3 regions of the Amycolatopsis sp. NPDC051371 genome follow, and region 1 is predicted to be linked to each of the others. Evidence: riboswitches for the same ligand, from Rfam matches in the RefSeq annotation. Region 1 holds a riboswitch; each other region holds the start of a gene.
The links. Region 1 has a riboswitch for thiamine pyrophosphate ahead of AB0M59_RS08530 (thiamine ABC transporter substrate-binding protein). Riboswitches for the same ligand answer to the same signal wherever they lie in the genome.

Region 1 (2,165 bases):
TGCGGCAGCGGCGCGACCTGCGCCCAGCCGGCCGGCAGGTCGACGCCCTGGCGCGCCGGGTAGACGTACATGTTCGCCGCGACGGTCGCCTGGAACTGCTGGGAGAGCAGGAAGTCGACGACCTTGCGCGCGCTCTCGGTCTGCTTGCCGCCGGCCAGCACGCCCGCGTACTCGACCTGCCGGTAGCAGGTGTCGAGCAGCGCCTTGGTGCGCGGCTTGCCGTCGTCGCCGACCTCGGCGGCCGGCGACGAGGCGTACGAGACGACGATCGGCCGCGGCCCCTTGCCGGACGAGCCGGAGAAGTCCTTGGTGTAGGCCTCTTCCCAGCCGCTGACCACCTTGAGCCCGTTGGCCTTCAGCTTCGTCCAGTAGTCCTTCCAGCCGGCCTCGCCGTACTTCGCGATGGTGCCGAGGAGGAACGCGAGTCCGGGCGACGCGGTCGCCGGGTCCTCGGCGACCAGCAGGTCCTTGTACTTGGGGTCGGCGAGGTCGTCGTACGAAGCCGGCGCGGGGATGCCCTTCGACGTGAAGTAGTTCGTGTCGACGTTCACGCAGACGTCGCCGACGTCGACCGCGGACAGCCGGTGCTCGGGGTCGACGGCGTAACGCTGCGGCCCGCGATCCGCCTCCGGGCTGGTGTAGGGCTCGAAGACGCCTTCTTTGAGCGCGCGCGAAGCGAAGGTCGAGTCGACGCCGTACGCGACGTCGCCGATCGGGTTCGCCTTCGTCAGCACGAGCTTGTTGGTCAGCGAACCGGCGTCGCCCTGCTTGAGCACGGAAACCTTGATGCCCGACTGCTTCTGGAACGCGTCGAGCACCTCCTGCGGCGCGAGGAAGGAGTCGTGCGTCACGAGGGTGACGGTGGGCGTCTGCTGCGTGCCACCGTCACCGTCCGACAGCGAGCACCCAGCGGCGACGACGCTGACGGCGGCGATGGCCGTCGCGGCGCGCACAGCCCTGCTTTTCATCTACCCTCCTGCACTTCACCGGACGAGGAGGGAAAGCCCTCCCTTCGCCGGCATGATCCGGTCAGGTGCGAACGGTCGCGGGTGACCCCGCCTCTCAGCCCGGCTCGACCGGACTCCCGTGGCAACCGTGCAGCGTAGTCCAGGACGCAGGACGATGGAGACATGACGGAAATCTTGAGCGACTCCGCGGCGGACGAAAGGCTCACGCCGGGCTGGACCCGGTCCGGGACGGTGATCTCCCGCGAGGTGGAGCTGGCGAGCTTCCCGCAGGCGATCGAGGTGGTGGACCGCGTCGCGGTACTGGCCGAAGCCGCCGACCACCACCCGGACATCGACATCCGCTGGCGCACGCTGACGTTCCGCCTCAGCACGCACTCGGCGGGCGGGTTGACGGCGAAGGACTTTTCACTGGCTTCGCAGATCGACTCGGTGATCAGCGCTCTGTGATCCCGGTTACGCTGAGTGCACTTTTTCCTGGTTCCGACGTCTCTCGGTAAACGACTTTGCTGGGAGAGACGGTTATGACGCAGGCGATCGTGGTCGGCACAGCGGCATTCGCGACGATGGTGGCAGCGGCCGGCGGTGTGCTCTGGTTCACGATCCGGGGCCGTCGTCACTCGGACGGCTGAGCGCCGGTGGTGAGTTCGATCACAGCAGCTAACAAAGGGCATGATCAGCGCGCTGAGCAGGGCGGAAGCATCGGTTTTCGGCCCTAGGACACGCCATGAACAGCACCGCCGCCCTCACCCCCGCCCAGCGCGCCTGGATCAACGCCCTCGCCACCGCCGTGGTGCTGATCACGATCGCCCTCATGGGCCTGCTCGGCTGATCCGCGGGAGGCCGCCGGCTGCCTGGCTTTCGGGTCAAGCCGGCCGGACTTCCCCGGCGATCAGTAGCGCGGCATGTTCGGAATGGCCTTTTCGGCCACTTCGATGAGCGCCAGCACCTTCGGCACATCGGCCGCCACGTCCTCGGCAGTCACCGGAGGAGCCTCCGTGGATCGGTAGGCGACTTCGTTGCGACGGGCCCGCATCCGGTTGAAGGGCCGCAAAATCGGCCCCAGCGGCGGATCCAGCTGAGCGAGGACCGCCTCGTAGACGGTCACGTGGCCACCTCGGCTCGTCACCCGCAGGCCCTGGTTCTGCAAGACGGCCGCCAACGCCCGGCGTGCGCTGTCGTAGGCCAGCGTGTAGGCGC
Region 2 (2,165 bases), on a different contig from region 1:
CGGCAACCAGCCAGGGCGCGGCCACCACCCCGACCCCGTAAAGCCGTGAAGGCCACCTTGAGGAACTTGAAGTTCCTCAAGGTGGCCTTCACGAACTTCGGTCAGGGGAGGCGGGCCCGCAGCTCCCGCGCCGCGGCCTCGGGGTCCTCGGCCTCGGTGATCGCCCGGACCACCACGATCCGGGACGCGCCCGCCGAAAGCACCTCCGGGAGCCGCGAACCGTCGATCCCGCCGATCGCGAACCAAGGCCGCGAGACGGCCGAGGCGGAGACGGAACGCACCAGGTCCAGCCCGGGCGCCGTCCGGCCCGGCTTCGTCGGCGTCGGCCAGCACGGGCCTGTGCAGAAGTAGTCCACGCCCGGCTCCGAAGCGGCGGCCGAAGCCTGCGAAACGGAGTGCGTCGAGCGTCCGATGACCACCTCGTCGCCCAGGATGCGGCGGGCCAGCGGGACCGGGATGTCGTCCTGGCCCAGGTGGAGCACGTCCGCGCCGACCGCCAGCGCCACGTCCGCGCGGTCGTTCACCGACAGCAGCGCCCCGTGCCGCTCGCACGCCTCGGCCAGCACCTCCAGCGCCGCGATCTCGGCGCCGGCCTCCAGCGAAGAGCCACCCGTCTTGTCGCGCAGCTGGATGATGTCGACGCCGCCGGCCAAGGCCGCGTCGGCGAACGCGGCCAGGTCGCCGCGGGCCGTGCGGGCGTCCGTGCACAGGTACAGGCGCGCGGCGTCGAGGCGGGCGCGGATCTTGTCACCGGAGAGGGCGGGCATAGCGGCGACCGTACCCCGCGAGCTAGGGTGGACGAGTCCGCACGGGAGCCCGAAGCACGGGCTGAGAGGGAGCTGCCGCTCCGACCGTGGAACCTGATCCGGGTCATGCCGGCGCAGGGAGCGTGATTCCCATGACGAACACCCTGGCCGTCGTCGGCGGCGGCGTGATCGGCCTGTCCGTGGCCTGGCGTGCCGCCCAAGCCGGCCACGCCGTCACCCTCTACGACCCCGAACCCGCCCGCGGCGGCGCGTCCTGGCTGGCCGGCGGCATGCTCGCCCCGGTCACCGAGGCGTGGCCGGGCGAGGAGGACGTCCTCACCCTCGGCGAAGCTTCTTTAAGACGCTGGCCCGGCTTCGCCAGCGACCTCACCCAAGAGGGCGTCGACCCCGGCCTGGCCGGGCACGGGACGCTCGTCGTCGCCTTCGACCGCGCCGACGCCAGTCACCTCGACATCCTCGCCGGTCACCTGCACTCGATCGGCCGCGCGGCCGAACGCCTCACCGGCCGGGAGACCAAGCGGCTCGAACCCGGTGTCGGGTCCGTCCGAAGTGGACTCCACGTGCCCGGCGACCTCGCTGTGGACAACCGGAAACTGCTCCACGCCCTCTACTCGGCCTGCCAGAAACGAGACGTCCGGTTCGTCCGCGAGCGCGTCGAACGCATCCCGGACGCCGACGCCGTCGTGCTCGCCGCCGGCGCCTGGACCGGCCGGCTGCACCCGCAGCTCGCCGACGCCGTCCGCCCGCTCAAGGGCGAGATCCTCCGGCTCAAGCCCCGCCGCGGCTGCCTGCCACCGCCGACACGCACCGTGCGCGCCGTCGTCGAGGGCCGGCCGATCTACCTCGTCCCGCGCGGCGACCAGGAGCTCGTTCTCGGCGCGACGCAGTACGAAGCGGGCTTCGACCGGGCCGTCACCGCGCGCGGCGTCCGCGAGCTGATCGAGGGCGCCGAGCGCGTCTTCCCCGCGATCACCGAGTACGAGCTCGTCGAGACCGCCGCGGGCCTGCGGGCCGGCAGCCGGGACGTGCTGCCCTACATCGGCGTACTGGACGACGGCGTCTTCGCCGCCACCGGGCACCACCGCAACGGCCTGTTGATGGCCCCCGTGACCGCGGACGCCGTGGTCGCCTGGCTCGAGAGCGAGAAGCCGCCCGAAGGCGTCGAAGCGGCTTCGCCCGCCCGCCTGCACCAGAAGGAGCACGTGTGATGGAGATCAAGCTCAACGGAACGTGGACGGAGTTCCCGGACGGCGCGACCGTCGCCGACGTCCTCGACGCATCCGGCTGGCAGCGGCCCGGCATCGCCGTCGCGGTCGACGGCGTCGTCGTCCGCCGGAGCGACTGGCCTGCCACGGCCGTGCCCAAGGGCGCGGGCGTCGACGTGCTCACCGCGGTCCA
Region 3 (2,165 bases), on a different contig from region 1:
ACGGTCGCGAAGACCGTCACCCCGCACGTCGCCGGGGTTCAGCTCGCGCGCGGCAGCGGCTCGGCGGTCGTCTTCGCCGACGACGGCCACCTGCTCACCAACGCCCACGTCGTCACCGACCACCGGCGCGGCGTCGCGACCTTCGCGGACGGCAGCGAGGTGCCCTTCGACGTCGTCGGCGCCGATCCGCTGTCCGATCTCGCCGTGCTGCGGGCGCGCGGCGAGACGCCGTCGGCCGCTCGGCTGGGCGACGCCGACGAGCTCGTCGTCGGGCAGCTCGTCGTGGCCATCGGGAGCCCGCTCGGCTTCTCCGGCACCGTCACCGCGGGCGTCGTCAGCGCGCTCGGCCGGGCGCTCCCGGTGCGGCAGGGGCGCACCGCCCGGGTGATCGAGGACGTCATCCAGACCGACGCGGCGCTCAACCCGGGCAACTCGGGCGGCGCGCTCGCCGACTCCGCCGGCCGGGTGGTCGGCATCAACACCGCGGTCGCCGGCGTCGGGCTCGGGCTCGCGGTGCCGATCAACGCGACGACGCGGCGGATCATCGACACGCTCGTCGTCGAGGGCCGGGTGCGGCGCGCGTACCTCGGCGTCGTCGGCGTGCCCGCACCGCTGCCGGACGACGTCGCCGAGCGCACCGGGCAGAGCGCCGGCCTGCGGGTGCGCGAGGTGGTCGCGGGCGGGCCCGCCGACCGCGCCGGGCTGCGCGCCGGCGACCTCGTGCTGACCGTCGGGCGCACCCGCGTCTCCGACGCCCAAGGCATCCAGCGCCAGCTGTTCGCGGAAGTGATCGGCACCGCACTGCCGATCACCGTGCTGCGCAACGGAGCCATGGTCGACGTCTACGCGACACCGGCCGAACTCGTCGGGTGAGGTGACCTGACTTGAGTATCGCGCGCCGGCGTGGCATGGTCGGTGGCACAACACCAACGCGGGAGCTCGCGCCATGGCGGGCTGAGAGGGCGACTCGGGATCTTTCCCAGGTGTCACCGACCGCATGAACCTGACCGGGTAATGCCGGCGTAGGGAGTGAAAGTCGTTGACGACGCTCGACTCTGCTGTCCAAAAGAAGGACGTCTCCGTAACGACCGGGCCGATCACCGGCTCGCACAAGGTCTACCACCGGACCGAATCCGGATTGCGTGTTCCCGCGCGCCGGATCGACCTTTCCAACGGCGAACACTTCGACGTCTACGACACTTCGGGCCCGTACACCGACCCGGAAGCCGAGATCGACGTCCACAGTGGACTGCATCGGCTGCGCACGGGTTGGGCCGACGGGCGTGAGCACAACACCCAGCTCGGGTGGGCCAAGCAGGGCGTCATCACGCGGGAAATGGAGTACATCGCCGCCCGCGAACGGGTTTCGCCGGAGTTCGTGCGCGCGGAGGTCGCCAGTGGCCGCGCGGTGATCCCGGCCAACCGCCGCCACCCCGAGTCCGAGCCGATGATCATCGGCAAGAACTTCCTGGTGAAGATCAACGCCAACATGGGCAACTCGGCCGTCTGGTCATCGGTCGAGGAAGAGGTCGACAAGATGGTGTGGGCGACCCGCTGGGGCGCCGACACGATCATGGACCTCTCCACCGGCAAGCGGATCCACGAGACGCGCGAGTGGATCATCCGCAACTCGCCGGTCCCGGTCGGCACCGTACCGATCTACCAGGCATTGGAAAAGGTCGACGGGGAACCGGAAAAGCTGTCGTGGGAGATCTACCGCGACACGATCATCGAGCAGTGCGAGCAAGGGGTCGACTACGTCACCGTGCACGCCGGCGTGCTGCTGCGCTACATCCCGCTGACCGCGCGACGCGTCACGGGAATCGTCAGTCGCGGTGGGTCGATCATGGCCGCGTGGTGCCTCGCGCACCACCAGGAGTCCTTCCTGTACACGCATTTCGAGGAACTCTGCGAGATCCTGCGGCAGTACGACGTCACGTTCTCCCTCGGTGACGGCCTGCGCCCCGGCTCGATCGCCGACGCCAACGACCGCGCCCAGTTCGCCGAGCTGGAAACCCTCGGCGAGCTGACGCACATCGCGCGCTCGCACGACGTCCAGGTGATGATCGAAGGCCCCGGCCACGTGCCGATGCACAAGATCAAGGAGAACGTGGAGCTGGAGGAAAAGCTCTGCGGCGAGGCGCCGTTCTACACCCTCGGTCCAC

Region 2: it holds a riboswitch for thiamine pyrophosphate, as region 1 does, so the genes downstream of both, thiO (glycine oxidase ThiO) here and AB0M59_RS08530 (thiamine ABC transporter substrate-binding protein) in region 1, are expected to answer to the same signal.
Region 3: it holds a riboswitch for thiamine pyrophosphate, as region 1 does, so the genes downstream of both, thiC (phosphomethylpyrimidine synthase ThiC) here and AB0M59_RS08530 (thiamine ABC transporter substrate-binding protein) in region 1, are expected to answer to the same signal.

Annotation. Positions count from the first base shown of each region.
Region 1 covers NZ_JBFBAG010000005.1:37,104-39,268, reverse strand. The annotation lists gene AB0M59_RS08530 (thiamine ABC transporter substrate-binding protein) at 1-968, opposite strand, end outside; TPP riboswitch at 990-1,098, opposite strand; gene AB0M59_RS08525 (4a-hydroxytetrahydrobiopterin dehydratase) at 1,131-1,415, shown strand; gene AB0M59_RS08520 (hypothetical protein) at 1,858-2,165, opposite strand, start outside.
Region 2 covers NZ_JBFBAG010000079.1:4,232-6,396, reverse strand. The annotation lists gene AB0M59_RS50895 (hypothetical protein) at 1-41, shown strand, start outside; gene thiE (thiamine phosphate synthase) at 102-767, opposite strand; TPP riboswitch at 799-904, shown strand; gene thiO (glycine oxidase ThiO) at 899-1,975, shown strand; gene thiS (sulfur carrier protein ThiS) at 1,975-2,165, shown strand, end outside.
Region 3 covers NZ_JBFBAG010000083.1:1,391-3,555, reverse strand. The annotation lists gene AB0M59_RS51565 (trypsin-like peptidase domain-containing protein) at 1-873, shown strand, start outside; TPP riboswitch at 922-1,046, shown strand; gene thiC (phosphomethylpyrimidine synthase ThiC) at 1,040-2,165, shown strand, end outside.